Regions from separate parts of the Mesorhizobium sp. P2_B11 genome, predicted to be linked through region 2. Evidence: riboswitches for the same ligand, from Rfam matches in the RefSeq annotation. Region 2 holds a riboswitch; each other region holds the start of a gene.
What was found. Region 2 has a riboswitch for cobalamin ahead of AC1DYJ_RS00180 (aromatic ring-hydroxylating oxygenase subunit alpha). Riboswitches for the same ligand answer to the same signal wherever they lie in the genome.
Positions count from the first base shown of each region.

Region 1: linked by a shared signal. The riboswitch ahead of AC1DYJ_RS10970 (CbtB domain-containing protein) and the one ahead of AC1DYJ_RS00180 (aromatic ring-hydroxylating oxygenase subunit alpha) in region 2 are both predicted to bind cobalamin.
Region 3: linked by a shared signal. The riboswitch ahead of AC1DYJ_RS24445 (DUF1636 family protein) and the one ahead of AC1DYJ_RS00180 (aromatic ring-hydroxylating oxygenase subunit alpha) in region 2 are both predicted to bind cobalamin.
Region 4: linked by a shared signal. The riboswitch ahead of AC1DYJ_RS10725 (DUF1636 family protein) and the one ahead of AC1DYJ_RS00180 (aromatic ring-hydroxylating oxygenase subunit alpha) in region 2 are both predicted to bind cobalamin.

Region 1 covers NZ_JBFUDF010000003.1:496,117-501,617, forward strand. Annotated here, with positions in the region: gene AC1DYJ_RS10950 (acetyltransferase domain-containing protein) at 1-523, opposite strand, end outside; gene AC1DYJ_RS10955 (hypothetical protein) at 633-773, shown strand; gene AC1DYJ_RS10960 (aromatic ring-hydroxylating oxygenase subunit alpha) at 774-1,937, opposite strand; gene AC1DYJ_RS10965 (gamma-glutamylcyclotransferase) at 2,056-2,748, shown strand; cobalamin riboswitch at 2,816-3,010, shown strand; gene AC1DYJ_RS10970 (CbtB domain-containing protein) at 3,047-3,226, shown strand; gene AC1DYJ_RS10975 (CbtA family protein) at 3,242-4,048, shown strand; gene cobU (bifunctional adenosylcobinamide kinase/adenosylcobinamide-phosphate guanylyltransferase) at 4,041-4,553, shown strand; gene cobO (cob(I)yrinic acid a,c-diamide adenosyltransferase) at 4,554-5,168, shown strand; gene cbiB (adenosylcobinamide-phosphate synthase CbiB) at 5,317-5,501, opposite strand, start outside.
Region 2 covers NZ_JBFUDF010000001.1:40,538-46,038, reverse strand. Annotated here, with positions in the region: gene AC1DYJ_RS00195 (molybdopterin-dependent oxidoreductase) at 1-238, shown strand, start outside; gene AC1DYJ_RS00190 (FAD-binding oxidoreductase) at 235-981, shown strand; gene AC1DYJ_RS00185 (FAD-binding oxidoreductase) at 1,049-2,149, opposite strand; gene AC1DYJ_RS00180 (aromatic ring-hydroxylating oxygenase subunit alpha) at 2,172-3,419, opposite strand; cobalamin riboswitch at 3,538-3,739, opposite strand; gene AC1DYJ_RS00175 (DUF680 domain-containing protein) at 4,242-4,445, shown strand; gene AC1DYJ_RS00170 (DUF680 domain-containing protein) at 4,526-4,732, shown strand; gene AC1DYJ_RS00165 (DUF680 domain-containing protein) at 4,804-5,040, shown strand; gene AC1DYJ_RS00160 (ABC transporter ATP-binding protein) at 5,117-5,501, opposite strand, start outside.
Region 3 covers NZ_JBFUDF010000007.1:314,740-320,240, forward strand. Annotated here, with positions in the region: gene AC1DYJ_RS24440 (FAD-dependent monooxygenase) at 1-1,030, opposite strand, end outside; cobalamin riboswitch at 1,516-1,721, shown strand; gene AC1DYJ_RS24445 (DUF1636 family protein) at 1,815-2,204, shown strand; gene AC1DYJ_RS24450 (ABC transporter ATP-binding protein) at 2,201-2,989, shown strand; gene AC1DYJ_RS24455 (ABC transporter substrate-binding protein) at 3,028-3,975, shown strand; gene AC1DYJ_RS24460 (FecCD family ABC transporter permease) at 4,031-5,017, shown strand; gene AC1DYJ_RS24465 (MarR family winged helix-turn-helix transcriptional regulator) at 5,130-5,501, shown strand, end outside.
Region 4 covers NZ_JBFUDF010000003.1:445,629-451,129, forward strand. Annotated here, with positions in the region: gene cobN (cobaltochelatase subunit CobN) at 1-1,264, opposite strand, end outside; gene cobW (cobalamin biosynthesis protein CobW) at 1,284-2,321, opposite strand; gene AC1DYJ_RS10725 (DUF1636 family protein) at 2,324-2,752, opposite strand; cobalamin riboswitch at 2,792-2,996, opposite strand; gene AC1DYJ_RS10730 (winged helix-turn-helix domain-containing protein) at 3,026-4,225, opposite strand; gene AC1DYJ_RS10735 (NADH-quinone oxidoreductase subunit A) at 4,559-4,924, shown strand; gene AC1DYJ_RS10740 (NADH-quinone oxidoreductase subunit B) at 4,915-5,496, shown strand.

The DNA.
Region 1 (5,501 bases), on a different contig from region 2:
AGCGCGGGTTGATCGCCGATAGGCCGACCCACCAAAGTGCTGGATGATCGAAGGCTTCGGACCTGAGGTAGATGGGCGCTGCGATCACGATTGCCGCCACGACCAGCGTCAACAGCGCCGGCAGCCGCAGGAACAAAAGGCCAAGCAGGCTGGCCAGCGCGATCTCGTGCAATATGCCGAAAAAGATGAAGCTGTCCGGCGTGATGAAATACGTCACCGCCGATATGGCGGCCGCCGCCACCGCGACCATGGCAAAGCGCTTCCAGAAGCCGTTCCAGCGGATCTGCTTGCCGTGGGCGAGAAACAGGCTGACGCCGACCAGGAACAGGAAGGTCGAGGCGATGCAGCGCGCATAGATCTTCCACCAGCCGAAGGCGGTGAGGCCGGGATCGGTGTAGTGGAAATTTTCCAGATCCCAGGTGAAGTGGTAGCTGGCCATGGCGATCAGCGCGATGCCGCGCACGACGTCGATGGCTGTGATGCGCTTCGGTTGATCCGGAACGGGTGCGGTATGGATGCTCATGGTCTCGCGATCTGATTCAGCCCCAGAGACGACTATCACGGTTGCACCGGACAAAAGAAGGCCGTGCGGCATGCATCAGGTGGCGCTTTAGGCCAGAGCCGGAAAGCCTTTGGCCGAATTCGCTTTTTGCCGGGAATGGGTCGGCTGCTTCCTGTTACCACCAGAGATCGCCCCGGTGTTCGTCACGCTGGGCATCTTGGCGGCAGCCTGCGGCTTCGTCACGTGGCGCTATCTGCCGAAATCGCTGTGATCAGGACGCTGCATGGCGGTCGCGCACCCAATTGTGGAAGCGGTGCAGATCATATTCCTCCGGCATCAGCACGCCGGCCTGGTGGCGCATCGAGCGCAGGCCTTTCTGGTTGATCTCGCAGATCGCGGCATCCTCCTCCAGCACCTGGGTGCCGAAGGCGACGACATTGTCGATGTCGGTCTCAGCCAGCGCCTCGGGCGCGAACAGCCATTCGGCGGTGAGTTCGGTCTGCTCCGGGCCAATCGGTGTCAGCCGCACGGTGCGGACATAGTCGACATGGCCGACGATGAACATGGACGGCAGATTGGTGGCATAGGTCTGGCCGGCCGCGCGCTCGGCTGGTGTCAGGCCTGAGAACACAGGACCATGCGCCTGGCCGTCGCGCGACCAGGTCTCGGCGCCGGCGCGCAGGCCGCCGGAAAACTCCGGCGCGTCATTGTCGGCATGGCGCACCCAGTCGGGGTCGTCGTGGCGGCTCATCAGGCCGCGGCCGTAGATCGGCACCAGCCGCGACAGGTCCTTGTGGACGCCGGGGCAATGCAGGCACTCGTTGAAGTTCTCCCAAAAAATCTTCCAGTTGCAGTTCATCACCTTGCGCAGCACATGGCCTGATACCAGCGTTTCCAGCGGCCAGTTGCCGAGGTTGCCCGATGCCGGATCGAAGGACGCCTGCGCCGAGCCGGCCGCGTCCTCCTGCAGGTTGACGAAGACAAAGCCGCGCCACACCGACAGCGCCACGCGAAAAAGCGGGTGGTCGGCCTTGTCGAAACCCTCGGGCAGCGATTTCGAGGGCACGCGCACGAGATCGCCGCGCAGCGAATAGGACCAGGCGTGGTAGGGGCAGGTGATCAGCCGCGCCTTCAGCCGACCCTCGCTCTCCTGGCAAAGTTGTGAGCCGCGATGCCGGCAGGTGTTGTGGAAGGCGCGCAATTGCCCGGTGTCATCGCGCAGCACGACGATTTCCTGCGTGCCGACGCGAAATGTCCTGAACGCCAAAGGCTGGGCGAGGTCGGCCTCGCGGCAGACCAGCAGCCAGCTTTTGTACCAGATGGCGTCGAGATCGCGCTGGTAGGCGCCGGCGTCCCAATAGGCCGAGGACGGCAGCGTCGGCTGAAGCTCGGTCAGGCCATTGTAGGGATCGCGCTGGCTCGGATTGGGTTGCATGGCTGGCTCCCTGGATGGTGCAGCCGACACCCCGGCAAATCGTTTGTCAATCACGGCTGACATTGCCGGTTGCGGGCGCGGCGCATAATCATGTCGTGACTTGAGGGGATTCGGAAAATTGGCCGCACGACAGATGTCGCTTACGCCGGAGCTGGTCGCGCGTTGCTGGCGCGAGATCGCCGACGCCGGACCCGACCCCGAGGCGATGCACCTCGATGACAGCGACTATGACGCGCTGCTGGACGAATTGCAGGCTGAGCTCCCTGACAGCGAACCGCTGTGGCTGTTCGGCTATGGCTCGCTGATCTGGAAGCCGGAAATCGATTATGTCGAGGACCGCGTCGCCCTGGCGCGCGGCTGGCACCGTTCCTTTTGTATGAACATGACGCGCTGGCGGGGCACCAAGGAAAGCCCGGGCCTGATGATGGCGCTCGACAGTGGTGGCCAGTGCAAAGGCGTCGCCTTCCGGCTGGCCGACGACAACCGGCGAGAACAGCTGGGCAAGCTGTTCCGGCGCGAAGTCACGCTGAAGCCGACAAGCTACCGGCCGCGCATGCTGAAGCTTGCAAGCGAGGCCGGTCCGCTCAGGGCGCTGGCTTTCGTCATCAACCGCAACGGCCTGACCTATTCCGGCCCGCTCGACGAGGCGAAGGTCGTCGACAGGCTGGCGACATCCTGTGGGCATTGGGGGTCGGGCGCCGACTATCTCTACAACACGGTGAAGAATCTGGAGGAGCGCGGCATTCACGATCGCCATCTGTGGCGGCTGCAGCGGCTGGTCGCCGAGCGGATCTCCGCCTTGAACCCGTAATGCTGCATGGCGCATTCGCGCTGTTGGCCGGCGGAATTTGGTTTGCCGGATGCAGCTGTTTCAGCCTATAGTCAGGCATGTCGTCGGTTCCATTAGGGACCAAGAGGGAATGCGGTGAGGGCTGAGTTGTTGCCCAATGCCGTGGCTGCCCCCGCAACTGTGTGCGGTAGTCCTCTCCAAGCCACTGAGGATTTTTCTTCGGGAAGGTGGGGAAGGGCGTTATTCCGTGAGCCAGGAGACCTGCCGGCGACAGGGAACTGACTTCGATGCCCTCGGGTGGAGGGCGAAAGGACAAGATATGAATACCGCTTCCGTCTCCCTCGGCGCTTCCGTCTCCTCGCAGTCGCGCTTCACGCAGCTCGTGCTGAGCGCGTTTCTGGGCATTTTCGTCATCGGCATTGTCGGCTTCTCGCATATCGATGCGGTCCACAATGCCGCGCACGACTATCGCCATTCGATGGCGTTTCCCTGCCACTGACGAGGAATTGACATCATGAATCTGTTTCGCAACGTCGTGTTTATCGCGGCGATCGCAGGGCTCGTGGCCGGCGTCGTTCTCGCCTGCTTGCAGGCCTATGCGACCGTGCCGCTCATCCTGAAGGCGGAAGTCTACGAACAGGCCGGCGGCGGCCATCAACATGAGCATGCAGCAGCGCCCGCCGCCGCTGCGGACACCAATGCCATGAGCACCCCAGCACCTGCGGAAAATGCCATGAGCAGCGCAGCACCCGCGCCGGCTGAAGCAGCCGCGCCGGCGGAGGATGAAGGTTGGGCGCCGGCCGACGGCTTTGAACGCTTCGCCTTCAGCGTGCTGGCCAATATCGTCACCGGCATCGGTTTCGCGCTGGTCCTGGTGGCCGTTTCCGAATTCGCCGGCGGCATCGGCAACTGGCGCCAGGGTATATTCTGGGGCCTGGCCGGTTTTGCCGCGTTCACGCTCGCACCGGGCCTCAGCCTGCCGCCGGAACTGCCGGCCATGCCGGTGGCCGACCTCACCCAACGCCAGATCTGGTGGTGGGCAACGGTGGCGGCGACCGCTGCCGGTCTCGGCCTGATCGCCTTCCGCAAATCGCTGCCGCTGGCGATCCTTGCGGTGGCCTTGATCGTGGCGCCGCATATCGTCGGTGCGCCGCAGCCGGACAGCTTCGTAACGTCGATCCCCGAAGGCCTGCACCATCAGTTCGTGGTGGCGGTTACGGTGACCAATCTGGTGTTCTGGCTGGTGCTCGGCGCGGTTGTCGGCGTGGTGCGCGGACGCTTCACCGGCACGGCGACCAGCCTGCGCGACAGCTTTGCCTGATCGCAGTTTGACCTTCATCATCGGCGGTGCGCGCTCCGGCAAGAGCGCGCATGCCGAAACCCTGGCGACGGCGCTGCCGCCGCCATGGGCCTATATCGCCACCGCTGAAGCCTATGACGACGAGATGCGTGAGCGCATCGCGCAGCACAGGTCGCGGCGCGGCGAAGGCTGGGCGACCATCGATGCGCCGCTCGATCTCGCCGGCGCGCTCGAAGCACTACCCGACAACCAGCCGGTGCTCGTCGACTGCCTGACGCTGTGGCTGACCAATCATATGTTGGCTGATCATGAACTCGACGCAGAATGCCTGCGGCTGGCCGATGTGCTGTCGCGACCGCGCGGACCGTGGTTCGTGGTCTCCAACGAAGTCGGGCAAGGCATCGTGCCGGACAATGCGCTCGCACGCCGGTTCCGCGACGCAGCCGGCCGGCTCAACCAGCAGGTCGCGGCAATTGCCGATACGGTGCTATTGATGGTGGCCGGGCTGCCGCTCAAGGTGAAATAAATGACCGACATCGACGCAAAAGACGAGGAACGCCACCGCGCCAAGATGGCCAAGCGCAAGGCGGTGCAGGATGCCGAGGTTGCGGAAAAGACGGTCGAGAAGGGGCTGCTGATCGTCAACACCGGGCCCGGCAAGGGCAAGACCACCGCTGCCTTCGGGCTGGCGCTGCGCATGCTCGGCTACGGCAAGCGCGTCGGCGTCGTCCAGTTCATCAAGGGCAAATGGCACACCGGCGAAAAGGATGCCTTCGCGGCGTTCGGCGAGCGCGTCGTCTGGCACACGATGGGCGAGGGATTTACGTGGGAAACGCAGGATCTCAAACGCGACATCGCGGCGGCCGAGGCAGCCTGGGCCAAGGCGCTGGAACTGATCGCCGACCCCTCGATCAGCCTTGTCGTGCTCGATGAGCTGAACATTGCGCTGCGCTACGACTATCTCGACCTCGACAAGGTCGTGGCGACGCTGAAGGCGCGGCGCGAAGGCCTGCATGTCGTCGTCACCGGGCGCAACGCCAAGCCGGGGTTGGTCGAGGCGGCAGACCTTGTGACGGAGATGGGCGTGACCAAGCACCATTTTTCTGCGGGTGTGAAGGCGCAGCAGGGGATTGAGTTTTGAGCGGCCTCTTACCCTCCCCCTTGTGGGGAGGGTCGATCCGCGAAGCGGATCGGGGTGGGGGTTCTCGTAGGGCGCAGGCCCCACCCAGGCGCTTCGCGCCGACCCTCCCCACGAAGGGGGAGGGTGGGAGCCAGCGACGGCAATCCGCTCAGTACGTCACAGCGATAAGAATCGCCGACAGCAACCCGAACAGCCCAATCAGCAGATAGTCCGCCACCTGGTAGAGTTTCAGTGCCCGCCTGATGTCGAGGCTCTCGGCTTCGCGGCGGCCGCCTTCGCCCATGAACGCATCCTCGACGACAACGCCTCCATAGCTGCGCGGGCCGGCGAGTG
Region 2 (5,501 bases):
CAAGGACCTCACCACCGGCAAGGCGATGGTGGCATTGCTCTATGAGGGCAAGCCGATCACGGCCGACCATGGCGGCCCGGCGCGGCTTCTGGTGCCGCATCTCTATTTCTGGAAGTCGGCCAAATGGCTGAACGGGCTGCAGTTCACCGAACGCGACGAGCCGGGTTTTTGGGAATTGCGCGGCTATCACATCTATGGCGATCCGTGGCGCGAGCAGCGCTATAGCAGCGATCCATGAGCGAGGCCGCATCGCCGCAGTCGCCCTGGCAGACGGCCACAATCACCCGCATCGAGATGCGCACGCCGCGCGTCACCAGTTTCTTCTTCGCGCTGTCACGGCCTTTTGCCTATCGCGCCGGACAGCATGTCGATGTCAGGCTGACGGCGCCGGACGGCTACCAGGCGCGCCGTTCCTACTCCATCGCCTCGGCACCGGAGTGCGGCGCCACGATCGAGCTGGCGATCGAAAAACTCGAGGACGGCGAGGTCTCGCCCTTCTTCCACGAGGTGGCGGCGGTCGGCGACGAGATCGAGCTGCGCGGGCCACTTGGCGGGCATTTCGTCTGGTCCGACAGCGAGGGCGGGCCGTTGCTCCTGGTCGGCGGCGGCTCCGGCGTGGTGCCGCTGATGGCGATGGTGCGTCACCGGGCCTTGCGCAAATCCACGGTGCCGGTCGCGCTGATGTTTTCGGTGCGGGTCTGGGACGAGGTGATCTTCCGCGACGAGCTGATCGGCCTCGACGACCGCCGCGACGGTTTCGACCTGGTGCTGACGCTGACGCGCGAGGCCGCACAGCGTCCGTCCGACTATTCAAGGCGCATCGACACGGCAATGGTCATGCAGGCGCTCACACGGCTGCCACAACCGCCGGCGCTTGCCTTCGTCTGCGGCTCGAACGCCTTCGTCTCGGCCGCCGCCCAGGCGCTGATCGACACCGGCATGTCTGCGGACATCATCCGCACCGAGCGGTACGGCGTCTAATGCATGTCGCCCAGAAGTGTGCAGCGGTTCTGGGACAACGACATGCATAAAAACAAAGCGGCGACGCTCAGGCCTCGATTTCGAGCGCCGACAGCGGTTTCGAGCAGCAGGCGAGAATGAAGCCGTCATCGATCTCGTGGTCGAGGATGCCGCCATTGTGGCTCATCTCGACATCGCCGGAGACCTTCTTCACCTTGCAGGTGCCGCACAGGCCGAACTCGCAGGCGGCCGGTATGCGCACGCCTGAGCTGCGCGCTGTCTGCAGCACAGTCTGCCCGGCGACGCAGTCGGCGTCGACCTCCGAAAGCGAGAAGCGGATCGGGGTCACAGCTTCGACAGGAACAGCAGTGCCGTCTTCGCCGGGTGAGGCAAACGGCGCCGGCACCTCCTCCACCGCGGGCGTGGCAAAGCTCTCCTGATGATATTTCGTCATGTCGAAGCCGGCGGCGTCCAGCATGCCGCGCACGGCGCGCATGAACGGATCGGGGCCGCAGCAGAAGATCTCGCGTTCGCGGAAATCGGGCGCCAGCAGCGGCAGCCGGATCGCGTCGATGCGGCCCATATGGCCGTACCAGCCTTCACGGCTCGAGCGTTCCTCGATCATGAAGCCGAGCGACAGGCCGGGCATATGGCCACCAAGCAGTTCAAGTTCCTTGCGGAAGATGATCTCTTCCGCGCGCCGCGCGCAGTTGACGAAGCCGACATCCGTCCATGGCGCACAGTCGTTCAGCCAGCGCAGCATCGACATCATCGGCGTCACGCCGGAGCCGGCCGAAATGAACAGATATTTGGCCGCGGGGTGGCTGTGCAACGAGAAGTCGCCGGCCGGTCCATAGGCCTTGACGTGGGAGCCGGGTACCAGGTTCTCGAACATCCAGCGTGTGCCGATGCTGCCGGCTTGCGCCTTCACCGTCACCGCGATCGAAAACGGCCGCGACGGCGACGACGACAGCGTGTAGGTGCGCATCAGCGGCCCGTCCGGTGTCGGCAGCTCCAGCGTCACGAACTGGCCCGGCTTGTAGCGGAACCAGGTCTGGTTGTCGGAGCGGAAGGTGAAGGTCTTGACGCCGGGCGCCTCGTCGCTGACGCCGATCACCTCCAGCACCTGCAGCCTGTCGTTCCATGGCGCCATCTGGTCGAGATGGCGATAGAGCCCAAGATCCGTCATCGCATTCATCCTTCAACCTCTCTTAGGCGACGCTGCGCAGCGCCGGCCGCCCGCCTTCGACAAGGCGCGGGCCAATGAAGGCCGCGTACCATTCGACGAACTGGATCACGCCGCCTTCATGCAGCTCCGAATAGGGGCCTGGCTCATAGGCCGGCGACAGGATGCCGAAGGCGTTTTCCTCGACGATGCGGCGGTCCTGGTCGTTGGTCTCGGTCCAGACATGGGTGAGCTCTTCAAGGTTGTAGTCGACACCCTCGACCGCATCCTTGTGCACCAGCCACTTGGTCGTCACCGCGGTTTCGGTGGCGCTAATCGGTAGCACACGGAAGGTGACGGCGTGGTCGCCGAGGATGTGGTTCCAGGTCGTCGGATAGTGGTACAGCAGCAAGGAGCCGATGCGGTCGGTCGCGACGCTGTCGGACAGGTTCTTCTTCACCGCCCGCTTGCCGGTCATCGTGTAGCTGACCGCATCGCGCAGGAGCGGCGCGCGGGTGGCGCGGTATTGTCCGGCAGGATCGATGCGGAATTTGCTCGGCAGGCCCGCCTCCTCGCATTTTGCCCAATGCGCCAGCATCTCCGGGTCGCTGTCGGCGCCCTGCACGCCGGTCACGGTCGGCGCTTCCGGGAAGGTCTTGCAAAGCTCGGGATGATTGCCGGCGCAGTGATAGCACTCGCGGTTGTTTTCCCAGACCAGCTTCCAATTGCCCTTCTCGATGATCGTGCTCTCGAAGGCGACCTTGGCTTCGCTAAGCCGGTGCGGCTTGAGGTACGGTTCGATCATGGCGCGCATCGGCGCGAAGTCTGCGGGTTCTTTCGCCAGGCAGATGAAGATGTAGCCGGCCACACTTTCGCAGGCGACCGGCTTCAGGCCGAACTGGCTCTTGTCGAAACCCTCGGCCATCTGGCGGGCGAACAGCAGGCGGCCATCGAGTTCGTAGGTCCACTGGTGATAGGGACAGACGAGCTTTGCCGCCGTACCTTTCTCGGTGTTGCAGACGCGGCTGCCGCGATGGCGGCAGGAATTGTGAAAGGCGTTGATGTTGCCCTTCTGGTCGCGGACCAGCACCACCGGATAGTCGCCGATCTGCACGGTGATATAGCTGCCGGGCTTCGGCAGTTCGCAATCATGGCCGATGAACAGCCAGTCGCGATACCAGATCAGCTCCATGTCGAGCTTGAAGTAGTCCGGGTCGGTGTAGAAGGGCTGTTCGAGCGAAAAGCCTTGCTTGCGGCCGTTCAAGAGCCTCAGCATGTCGTTGCGCGCATCCATAGTTCTGTCCTCGTGGTTTAAGGACTGAACTTGGTGGTGATGGAGGAAGGATCGGCCGCAGGCCGGCGGTGACGCCGGACATGCACTATCCACCTCTTGACCGCCCACCGCGATCAGTCGAGTTCAAGCATCTCGGGCTGGTTTCCGGGCTCTGGAGTTGTCCTTGCGGACCATCGCGACACCTTCCCAGGCTATTGCCCAGTGGTCTCCCGTTGCGACTTGGACTCCACCACCGTTGCGGGGGCAGCGCCGGATTCTGACCGGCTTCCCAATTCTCCGCTGCGTCGTCACGAAGCGGCACCTGAGATGTGATCATCTAATCACGGCAGCGATCGCGACATCGGCATGAATGCGACATCGTCTCCATGCGGCGCGACACGCGCGACAAACGCGGGCGGCCGACGATTGTGGGGCTGACGGCGCTGTTTTCGGGACAGATCGCGGCCATCGCAAATCACCTCGAATCAGACTGTCGACCAACGAAAAAACCGTCAACAGTATCGAAAAGTGACTATTAGCAGTTTCTAAAATCGAACCGAACGGTTCGTTTCTGTTGACAATGCGTGCAGGACGGTGTGAACGCTGACGCCCGGACACACTCAGTGAGCCGAATGGCGCTTTCACATAAACCTTTGTATTATTTACATAAAATAAGATGATAGGCATGCTTATGAAAATTACAAGAGGCGAAGTTGCGGCCTGGTTGGAACAACTTCGTGATTGGAAACCAGCCTACGGCTTTCCCACATCGGGGCTGTCCGAACGACGCGAATTCCTCCCAGGACACGCCGCTAGACGGACAGCAAAACTGGAGTACCAAAAATGAAAAAGATCATCCTCACTGCCGCCGCCGTTTTGGCCATCACCGGCAGCGCCTTCGCTGGTGGCGACAATTATGGTTCCAATGGTGCGAACCAGCCCGCTGCCGCGGTTGACAGCTCGTATACGGCTTCCATTCAGAAGTCGGCGCCCGCTGACAAGCAGCCCATCGTTCAGGGCAGCGACCGCAACCTCTTCGGCCGTTAACAGCTGATCCCGATCCAAACAACAGAGTCGCGGCACGTCCGTCGCTCTTGGGATCTCGAAGATATTCAGGAGTATTTAAAATGAAAAAGATCATCCTTGCTGCCGCCGCCGTTCTGGCAGTTTCCGGCAGCGCTTTCGCCGCCAGCGACAACTATGGTTCGAATGGCGCCAACCAGCCCGCGGTTACGTCGACCGACAATAGCCACACCGCTTCGGTTGAGAAGTCGGTTCCGGCCGAGCAGGTCCCAGCTCAGAGTTCCAACCGCGACCTCTACGGCAACCGCTAACAGCCGATCCCCAGCATGTGGCGGATTTGTCCGTCACTGCTGGCGACATCGCAAAATTCAGGAGACTTGAAATGAAGAAGATCATTCTTGCCACCGCAGCCCTTCTGGCTGTTTCGAGCGCTGCCTTCGCGGCCAGCGACCATTACGGCTCCAACGAAGCCAACCAGCCGGCCGCTACCTCGGTCGACACCACGCGCACGTCGTCGTTCAACACCAGCTCGCCGGTCTACAAGCTGTTGAACTCGTCAGGCGACGTACAGAAGTCGGCCCCCCAAGGCAGCGATAGGAACCTCTTCGGCAACCGCTAACAGCCGAAGCTGGTAATAAAAAAGAGCGGCGGGCCTGGCCCGCCGCTTTTTTTGATACCGGTACGGCGCGCCGATCTCAGGCCGCCTTCACTTCCAATGGCTTGAGCGAGAAGGAATGCCCGTCGGCATCGAAGATGTGCAGGTCGCCGGCGTCCGCAGTCAGCCGCAGCTTTGCCCCGCGCTTGACCTCGACATTGCCGGGCAGCTTGGTCACCAGCGGCAGGTCGGCACGGCCGATGTCGACATAGACCAGCTGGACCTCGCCGAGCTGCTCGACATAGTCCACCACGCCCTCGAACAGATACTCCGTGCCGGTGGCGACCGACAGATCCTCCGGCCGCACGCCGAAGCTGACCGCCGCACCCTTGGCGGACGCCGGCGTCGCGATCGGCACCGTGGCCTTGCGGCCGCCGACATGGCTGACGATGGTCGGATTACCGGTATTGTCGATCGTCGCCGGC
Region 3 (5,501 bases), on a different contig from region 2:
TGCTGTCGATCAGCTTGCGGGCAAAGGCGATGCGCTCCGGCTCGTAGCTGTCGAGCAGGCGCTGATCGGCACGGCCCTGCACCACGGCGGCGAGTTTCCAGGCGAGGTTGACCGCGTCACCCATGCCGGTGTTCATGCCCTGGCCGCCGGCCGGGCTGTGGATATGGCCGGCATCGCCGGCGAGGAAGACGCGGCCGACGCGGAAGCGGTCGGCGACGCGGTGATGGACGCGGTAGGTCGAGAACCAGTTGACCCTGTCGATCGCCACGCCGGTGTCGCGCTCGACATCGGCGCGGATCGCTTCGAAGGTGATCGTCTCGTCGGCCTCATGCGCCTTTGGCACGATGCCGATCAGGCGCAACGAGCCTGACTGCCGCACAGGCATGACGATGGCAAAGCCATAGGCGCTGATGACCGTGTCCATGCCGTTGCGGGTGACGTCGCCGCGGCCGTCGACGTCGGCGACATAGAAGGCCTGCTCGTAAGTACCGCCGGGAAAGCCGATGTTAAGCCCGTGGCGCACCGCGCTGCGGGCGCCATCGCAGCCCGCGAGATAGGCGGCGCTGACCGTCTCGTCCGTACCATTCTTGCGCAAGGTGGCGACGACCGCATTGCCCTTGTCCTCGAAGGCGACAAGCTCGGTGTTGCGCTCGACCTGAACGCCGGCGCGCTCCAGATGCGCAATCAGCACGCGCTCGTGAACATCCTGCGGCAGGGCGAAGGCGAACGGGTAAGGGCTGATGCCGCGGCCGAAATCGGCCAGCGGCAGTTTTGCGGCAATGCCGGCCGGCGTGTGCACGGTCAGCTGTTCGATCTTCACGCCAGCGGCGATCACGTCGTCGACGATGCCGATCTGGCGGTGGAATTCCAGCGTGCGGGCCTGGACGGCCAGCGCCCGCGATGTCTCGCCGGGACCGGCGTCTTTGTCGAAGAGGCGGACCGGAACACCGAGACGGGTGAGCCAAAGCGCAAGCGTCAGGCCGGTCGGACCGGCGCCGGCAATAAGGACTTTTGGTTGAGCCGTGCTCATTTTGTTTCTCCCTCAAGAGTGCGGACTTTTTCATGTTCGCGCAAGCGGCTGTCGCCGAAACGGCGGCAACGATCCTGGCTGGGAGAGGGGGCGTTTTTGGCGCAAATCGAAGTCAGTCCGCCCGTTTCACCAGCACGCTTTCATTCGGCGTTTCGGCGGCTGAAATCCCGATCGGTTTCTGAAAATTTTCCGATGTTTTGGCGACCGGCCTTGACGAAGGCGGCTTGTTGACGGGGCGGCTTCGCTCCGAAGCCTGGGACCAGATGGCGAAGCCGCGGCTCAGCAGGCCGCCGCCGAAACGTCTGTCTTGCGGACCCGCATGGATCCGCGAGCCAAAAAGGTCGCAGCACGTTCGGCGCTCGCAACAGCGCGGCGGCTTGACAGGGCAGCGGGATACCCTTTAGTTGTTATGATATTACATAACCAACCGATGCAAAGTGGAGCAACCGTCACAGAAATTCATTGCGGCGCGACCGATGGAAAACTACGCTGCGCCTCGTGATGGTCCCCGCGCCGAAAGGTCAGGGGTGAAAAGGGAACACGGTGAAATCCGCAAGGGTCGAAGCCGTGGCTGCCCCCGCAACTGTAAGCGGCGAGCAAAATCCGACAAGCCACTGGCCGGCAAGGCTGGGAAGGCAGGATGGCGCTAGGACCCGCGAGCCAGGAGACCTGCCATCTCAATGAGTTGACCGGACGGGGTGTGCCGGGAGGAGACGTGGACGTCGGTCTTGTCGGCCGGCTGCCCGACCTGCCTTCCGTCGCCTATTGAGAAAGTGACGGAACGTTGGACGCCGACATCCACCGCATCATCGTGTGCACGCTCTGCCGCGATCTCGTGACCGGGGTCAGATCGGGCGAGGGCCTCTGCGCGGATCTGCGCGCCCGACTCGCGGCTCACTATGAACCGGCGGTTGCCCAGGGCTTTTCGGTTGTGGGCGTGGCCTGCATGGCAGGCTGCTCGCGGCCGCTGACGGTCGGCTTCCAGGCGCCCGGCAAGGCCGCCTATGTCTTCGGCTCCATCGACGCGCGGGCCGATGCCGGCCACCTCGTGCGGTTTGCAAAACTCTATGCCTCGCTCGCCGACGGCTGGTGCAATTCCGGGCAGCGCCCGGCCAGGCTGGCGGGCAAGACACTCGCCCGCATTCCGGGTTGTCCGACAACAGGCAAACCATGACCGCGCCGCTTCTCGAAGCCCATAGACTGACCGCGACCACTAACGACCGGTTGCTGGTGGATGGCGTCAGCCTCTCGGTGGCGGCGGGCGATCGCCTTGCCATCATCGGCCCCAATGGCGCCGGCAAGACGACGCTGTTGCGCATGCTGTGTGGCACGCTGCGGCCGAGCGCGGGCGAGGTGGCATTTCTCGGCCGCCGCCTGGACAGGATTTCAACCGCCGAGCGCGCGCTGCACATGGCCGTCGTCGGCCAGACGGACCAGCCGGATCCCCGGCTCGGCGTGATCGATTATGTCGAGCTCGGCCGGGTTCCGCATGCCGGCCTGCGACGCCCGCACGAAGACCGCGACATCGTCGTCGACGCCCTGCGCCGGACCGGGCTCTTGCCGCTCGCCGGCCGTACCATCGGCTCGCTGTCGGGCGGCGAACGCCAGCGCGCGCAATTGGCCCGCGCCATCGCCCAGCAGCCGCGCATCCTGTTCCTCGACGAGCCGACCAATCACCTCGATCCACGCGCCCGCGGCGAGCTGCTCGACCTGGTCGCCGGCTTCGGCATGACGGTGGTGGCCGTGCTGCACGATCTGTCGCTGGTCGCACCCTTCGCCACTCGGGTCGCCGTGATGAACGAGGCGCGCCTGCACGCCCTGGCCGGGCCGCGCGAGGCGCTGACCCAGCACCTCATCCGCGACATCTTCGGTATCGACGTCCTGTGGCTGCGCCATCCCACAGAAGACCGCGAACTCACCGTCTTCGAAGTTCCCAACCGTGTCTCGTCGCCATTCTGAACCAACCCATTGCAAAATCATCCAAGGAGCACCGCCCCGTGAAACGCCTCGTTCTGTCGCTTGCCGCCTCGCTGTTTGCCTCCGCCGCCTTTGCCTTCCCGGTGACCGTCGACAGTTGCGGCAAGAAGCTGACCTTCGACGCGCCGCCCAAGCGCGCCGTCATCCACGATCTCAACATGGCCGAGATGGCGTTTGCGCTAAAACTGCAGCCTTCGATCGTCGGCCTGACCGGCATTACCGGCTGGTACAAGGTCGGCCCGGAATTCAAGGCCGAGCAGGGCTCGATCCCGGAACTGGCGCCAAAATATCCGACCATGGAAAACCTCGTCGCGGTCCAGCCCGATTTCTTCTTCGCCGGCTGGTACTATGGCATGGACCCTGGCGGCGCGGTGACGCCAGACACACTCGCCCCGCACGGCATCAAGACGCTGGTGCTGACCGAAAGCTGCGTCCACCTCGACAAGAACCGACCTGCCGCCTCGATGGACCTGCTCTATGGTGACGTCGAAAAGCTGGGCAGGATTTTTGGCAAGGAGGCTGACGCCGAGAAACTTGTCACCGGCTGGAAGGCGCAGCTCACCGCCATCACCGCCAAGGTCGGCGACCACAAGGGTACGCGGGTGTTTCTCTATGACTCCGGCGAAGACAAGCCGTTCACCGCCGGCAAGTTCGCCATCCCCAGCGCCATGATCACTGCCGCCGGCGGCGAAAACATCATGGCCGACATGAACACCAGCTGGGGCAACACCGATTGGGAAACAGTGGCGTCGCGCAACCCGCAATTCCTCATCCTGCTCGATTACCAGGATGGCGGCGGCTACAAGAAATTGCTCGACTTCCTGAAAGCGCACCCGGCGATGAAGGAGACCGATGCGGTCAAGAACGAGCGCTTCGTCGCGCTGCGCTATGCCGAGCTGACGCCCGGGCCGGCCAACATCGAGGCCATCGAAAAGATCGCCAAGGCGATGCATCCGGAAGCGTTCTGAGCGACATGCTTCAGCCGGAAATCTGAGCTTGCCGCACAAGACATTCGTACCGGTCATGCTGGCGGGAGCGGTGGCAGTCGCCGCTCTCGCTTTGCTGTCGATCGCCTATGGTTCGACGCTGATCCCGCTGGCCGATGTCGTTGCAGCGCTTGGCCGTGCCATCGGGCTTGGCGGGCACGACGTGTCCGGCCCGGTCGGCAAGATCGTCGTCGATCTCCGTCTGCCGCGCGCGATCCTGGCGATCTGTGTCGGCGCCGGTCTCGGCATCGTCGGCGCGTTGCTGCAGACGGTGACCCGCAACGACCTGGCCGATCCGTTCCTGTTCGGCCTGTCGTCGGGAGCAGCCGCTGGTGCGGTTTCCGTCATCACTGTCTTCGGCGACAGTTTTGGCATCTGGACCTTGCCGGTCGCGGCCTTCACCGGCGGCATCCTGGCCACCGGCGTTGTGCTGGTGCTGGTGGCGCGGGTCAAGGGGCAGGGCCCCGAGCGGCTGATCCTTGCCGGCCTCGCCGTCTCCTTCCTGTTCACCGCGCTCACCAACTATCTGGTCTTCGCCGGCGACCAGCGCGCAGCCCATTCCGTGCTGTTCTGGACGATGGGCGGCCTTGGCCTGGCGCGCTGGGACAACATCTGGCTCGGCGCACTGGGCGCAGGCACCATCCTTGCCTATGCGCTGTGGAACCACCGCCGGCTCGATGCATTCCTGGCCGGCGAAAATGCCGCCGAGAGCCTTGGCGTTCCGGTGGCGCGGATGCGCCGGACGACCTTTCTCGTCGCCGCGTTCTCGACGGCAATTCTTGTCTCGGTCGCCGGCGTCATCGGCTTCGTCGGCCTGATGATCCCGCATCTGTCGCGACCCTTTGCCGGTCCCCTGCATTTGCGCCTGGTCGCCAGCTGCGCCGTGCTCGGAGCCGTGCTGCTTCTGGCAAGCGATCTCTTGGCGCGCACCTTGCTGCCGCCGCAGGAATTGCCGATCGGCATCATCACCAGTTCGGTCGGCGCCTTCTTCGTGGTCGCGATGGTCATTCGCAATCGTCATTGATGGCGTCGGCAGCACTGACAGCGATCGCATTTTCGGGCTGCCATCCCCGTTTGCCGGCTCTGGCGCAACGCGGCATCTTGAATAGTAAGCACGCTTATAATATATATCACTCATGGTTTCCGACGGCATAGATAGACTGGGCTTTTTGATCCACGACGTACAGCGCCTGCTGCGCAAGCGCTTCGAGACGCGCGCCAGTGGGCTTGGCCTGTCCTCGGCGCAATGGCGGTTGATGGTCCGCGTCGCCAAGGAAGAAGGCATCAGCCAGGCGCGGCTTGCCGAACTGCTGGAAATCGAGCCGATCAGCGTTTCGCGCCTCGTTGACCGGATGGAGGAGGGTGGCTGGATCGAGCGCCGCTCCGATGCCGCCGATCGCCGCGTTCGCATGATCTTTCCGACCGCCAAGGCGAGCGCCGCCTATGCCGAGGTCAAGAGCCTGGCTGGCGAAGTCTATGAGGAATCGCTGGTCGGCGTTTCGCCGGAA
Region 4 (5,501 bases), on a different contig from region 2:
GCGTTTGTGGAATCCCTTCAACCGCATAGCCCTGCTCCTTGAGGTCATGCAGCATGGCCAGCACGCTGGACGGGACGTCGAGGCCGACCGCATAGCCGGTACGGCCAGGCGCGCTCGGATAGTCGGGAATCAAGATCGCCAGCTTGCGCGCCGCGCGTGGCGTCTCCTGCAGCTTGATGAACGCCGCCACGCGATCCGCCACCTGCGCGACGCGGTCCGGTTCCGGCCGGTTGGCGAAGGCGCGGTGGCCGAGCGCGGGGTCGGTTTCGCTTTCGCCCTTGAAGGAAATCGCGCCGGCGAGGATGCGGCCGTCGAGCTCGGGCAGCACGACATGCATGGCGAGGTCGGCTGGCGCCAAACCGCGCTGGTTGTTGTCCCAGACGTCGCGGCGGGTGGTGGCAACGATGACCTGGAAGACGGGCACGCCGGCGCGATCGAACAGGGTTTCGACGCCCGGTTCGGCGCCGGAGGCGAAAGCGGTCGCTGTGATGATGGCGGTGGGGTTCAGCGAGGCCAGCGCGGCTTCGACGAAGGCCAGCGATGTTGCGTCTTTGAGGCTGGAGACGAAGATGGGGATCGGGGCGATGCCACGCTGGCGGAGTGCTTCGACAAGCGCATCGATAGGCGCGACATCGGCGGCCAGCAGCATCGAGCGATAGAAAAGTATGGGCACGACCTTTCCCTCCCCCTCGAGCGGGAGGGGGACCACGCCGCGGCCTGGTTCGTAGTAGCCGGCTTTCGGTACCGCGACCGGCTCAGCCGCGGCCACATCGGCCCCGGCCAGACCCGCCAGCTTCTGCACCAGCGCGTTCATATTCTCCGGGCCACCCTCGCGGAAATAACCCAGCAGGGCGTCCAGCTCTTTGCGCGGCAGGGTCGAGGCTTCGATCAGCCTGAGATCCTCGTCGTGGCTTTCGCCGGGCAGCAGCGCCAGTTTGATGCCGCGCGCGCGGGCAGTCGCGGCAAGCTGGTCGCAGCCGTAGCGCCACCAGTCGTAGCCGCCGAGGATGCGCACCAAAATTACCTTGGCATGGCGGGCGACGCTGTCGACCCAGAGGTCGACGGACATGGGATGGCGGAGATCACGAAGTGCGGCCAGCCGCATCGAGGGCAGGCGGGCGGCATCCGCCTTCCAGGCCGCCGCCAGCCCGGCAAGATCGCTGTCGGTGAAGGACAGCGCCACGATATCCGCCGGCGTCTGCCTGAGATCAACCGGCTCGGCGAGGTCGTCGAGCGAGGCGGAGGTCGTGGTGAGGATGTGCATCGCGATCCGTGTCTGAAACTCAGCCGGCGAGTATACGCTCGATCGCCGGGCGGTTCAGCCCCTTCAGGCCAATGACGACGAGGCGCGAGCGGCGGTCGTCCTCAGCGGTCCAGGCGCGGTCATAGTAGTGGTTGACGCGCGGGCCGACGGCCTGCAGCAAAAGCCGCATCGGCTTGCCGCCGACATCGACGAAGCCTTTGACGCGCAACACGTTCTCTTCCTCGGCGACGGTGGCGACGCGCCTGGCCAGTTCGTCCGGGTTGGCGATCGAGGGGATGTCGACGATGAACGTGTCGAAATCGTCATGCTCGTGATCGAAGGCGCCGTCATGGTGCGACTTGCGGTTCTCGATGTCGTCCTCGACGGCGAGGCCGAGGCCAAGCAGGACAGAGGGATCGACCTTGCCGTGCGCCGTCGCCACAATCTTCACGGCGCGGGCGGAATGTTCGTTGATAATGGCGTTGGCGCGGGCCGTGCCGACCGAATCCATCAAATCGCTCTTCGACAGGATGATCAGGTCGGCGCAGGCGATCTGGTCCTCGAACACCTCCTCGACCGGGTCGTCGTGGTCCAGCGTCTCGTCCTGAACACGCTGCGCCTGCAAGGCGTCCATGTCGTTGGCGACGCGTCCCTCAGCCAGCGCCGGGCCGTCGACCACGGCGATCACGCCGTCAACCGTGACGCGGCTTTTCACGCTCGGCCACTGGAATGCCTGGACCAGCGGCTTGGGCAGGGCCAGGCCCGAGGTCTCGATCAGGATGTGGTCGACCCTTGGTGTCAGTGCGAGAATTTTGTCGAGCGCCGGCACGAAATCGTCGGCAACGGTGCAGCAGATGCAGCCATTGGCCAGTTCGACGATGTTTTCCTCCGGGCAGGTGTCGATGCCGCAGCCTTTCAGGATTTCACCGTCAATGCCGATGTCGCCGAACTCGTTGACGATGATGGCGATGCGCTTGCCGCCGGCGTTTTCCAGGAGATGGCGGACCAGCGTCGTCTTGCCGGCGCCGAGGAAGCCGGTAACGACGGTGCAGGGAACACGGGAAACGGATGCGGTCATGATCAGTCCTTCAGCATGTCGAGGGGCGGGATGCGGGCTACGAGGCCGCGCTTGAGGGAATCGGGCCGGCCGCGCCAGGGGATGAGGCCGTCGGTCGAGGTGGCGAAGAGCTTTGCGCCGGTGACGAGGTCGGCGCCGCTGGTTGGGGTCAGGTCGCCGAAGACATAGCTCCAGCAGCCGTCGCGCAGGATGGCGGCGCTGAGCCGGCGCTTGCAGTTGCCGAGGCATTCGACCGTGCGGACACGGATGTTGTCATCCGCTGCTGCGCGGCGCGTGTCGTCGGCCAGCAGTTCGCCGGCGCGGGGATGGGCGTCGGAGCCGGTCTCGTCGCGGCAGGAGGCACAGACGATGACCGTCACGCCAGCCAACGCGTCGCCATCGGCGGACGAAATATCCGCTGTGCCAGCCGAAAAACTGCTGTTCTGGTCCAAAAACCGGGCTCCTTGCCCGGAAACCCGCCAGGCGATCGGATACTTCTGTCGCAGACGGCAGGTCTCCTGGCTCGCGAGTCGTCGCCTTGGTTAGCCGCCTTCCCGGTGTTACCCAGTGGCATTCGGCCTTGGCTCGTCGCTTACAGTTGCGGGGACAGCCGCGGATTTGAGCTTTTCACCTCGCACCGCATTCCCTCTTAGCCCCTGCCGTTGCGGGCAAKGGACCGTCTGGAGCGGATTTAGGCTTTTGCGGGCAGCGGTGTCAACGCGCGGCTACGACATGGCGATGTCGGCCAGGGGCTGCCCCAGATCGCCGGCAGGCGTCACTTCCATGCGCTCAAGCCCAAGCCAGCCCTGCATCTGCTTCAGTTCCTCGAAGAGTTGCGCGGCAGTCTCCGGCGGAGCGCCGGGCTCGGCATAGGCGGCATGGACGCGCAGCACGCTGGCGGGACGGTCGGCCTTGAGGTCGACGCGCCCCACGATCCGGTCGCCGAGCAGGAAGGGCAGGACGTAATAGCCGTATTGGCGCTTGTCGGCCGGGGTGTAGATCTCGATGCGGTAGTGGAAGTCGAACAGCCGCTCCGAGCGCGAGCGCTCGAAGACGACGGGGTCGAATGGCGCCAGCAAGGCACGGGCTTCGATTTTTCGCGGCAGGCGCGCGTCCTTGTGGAGGTAAGCCGGCTTGTCCCAGCCTTCGACACGCACCGGCAGCAATTCGCCCAACTCGACCAGTTCCTCCAGCCGACCCTTCATGTCGGCCGGCGACAGGCGGAAATAGTCGCGCAAATCGCCTGAGGTCGCGATGCCATGGGCGCGGGCGGAAATGCGCAGCAATTCGCGGTGCGCGTCTTCGGCGGCCGGCACCGGCAGATCGAGGATCGCCTGCGGCAGCACGCGCTCGGGCAGGTCGTAGAAGCGCTCGAAGCCCCGCCGGTGCGCCGTGGTGATGCGGCCGGCCCAGAACAGCCATTCGAAGGCGTGCTTGGCATGGCTCCAGCCCCACCAGCCGCCCGAACCCTTCTGGCCCTCAAGTGCCGAAGCGGCGATCGGGCCGCGCTCGGCGACCGCGCGGTAGATCTCTTCGATATAGGCGGCGTGCTCGCGGCCCCATTTGGCGAGGCCCAGATACATTTCGTCGCCCTGTTCGGCGCGCTGCATGCGCCAGCGCATCAGCGGCCAGGTCTCGACCGGCAGGAAGGAGGCCTCATGCGCCCAGTATTCGAACACGGTGCGCTTGCGGGTGACGGCGGCATTGTCGAGCAAGGCCAGAGGATAGGGGCCAAGGCGCGAATAGAGCGGCATATAGTGGGCGCGCACCACCGCGCTGACGGAATCGATCTGCAGCAGGCCGGTGCGCGAGAGCACCCGGGCGAGGTGGCGGCGGTCGGGTGTGCCGCCCGGACGGGGATCGGTAAAACCCTGGGCAGCGAGCGCGATCCGCCTGGCCATGGCGAGCGATATTTTGTCCTTCATCAAGATGCCTTTGCCCTGGTCCTGTTCGCGTATTTTTAGCCGGTGATTCCGGCGATGCTAGCAGGCTTGTGGCGGGAGATATGTCAGGAGACAAAAGTGGAGTAAAAAGTGAAGGAAATCAAACAGGAGGGGATCGGACCAGTTTTTCCCGAACTGCCGACCAGCACCCGCTTTTGAACAAGGTTTGACTTGCTTCGCTCAAAGCCCTGCGCTAACCCTCGCCGCGTTGCAGCATAGGCACCTAAAACGGTTCAGCGGTTAAACTGTCACGCTTCCGCATTAGGGTTGGTTGCTGTAATCAAAGTGGATTGGCCGCCAACGGAAAGCCGCAGCATGAACGCACTGCTCAGTTCGTACCTGCCCATTGTTCTCTTCATCGCCGTGGCGGCGGTCGTCGGTCTGGCGCTCATCATCGCGCCGTTCCTGGTGGCCTACCGCAATCCCGACCCCGAAAAGCTCTCCGCCTATGAGTGCGGCTTCAACTCTTTCGACGATGCCCGCATGAAATTCGACATCCGCTTCTACCTGGTGTCGATCCTGTTCATCATTTTCGATCTTGAAGTGGCCTTCCTGTTTCCGTGGGCGGTGTCGTTCTCGAAGATCGGCATGCTCGGTTTCTGGTCGATGATGGTGTTTTTGGCGGTGCTGACCATCGGCTTTGCCTATGAATGGAAAAAAGGAGCGCTGGAATGGGATTGAACGACAGTTCCGGCACGCTCGTCGCGCCCAAGCCCAAGGGTATCATCGACCCCAATACCGGTCGCCCCATCGGTTCTGACGATCCGTTCTTCCTCGAGATCAACAATGAGCTCGCCGACAAGGGCTTTCTGGTCACCTCGACCGAGGCGCTGATCACCTGGGCCCGCAGCGGCTCGCTGATGTTCATGACCTTCGGTCTGGCCTGCTGCGCCGTCGAGATGATCCACACTTCGATGCCGCGCTACGATTCGGAGCGGTTCGGCGTTGCGCCGCGCGCGTCCCCGCGCCAGTCCGACATCATGATCGTGGCGGGAACGCTGACCAACAAGATGGCCCCGGCCTTGCGCAAGGTCTACGACCAGATGCCGGAGCCGCGCTACGTCATCTCGATGGGCTCCTGCGCCAATGGCGGCGGCTACTACCACTATTCCTATTCGGTGGTGCGCGGCTGCGACCGCATCGTCCCGGTCGACATCTACATACCCGGCTGTCCGCCGAGCGCCGAAGCGCTGCTCTACGGCATTCTTCTCCTGCAGAAGAAGATCCGCCGCACCGGCACCATCGAACGGTAGGCCCA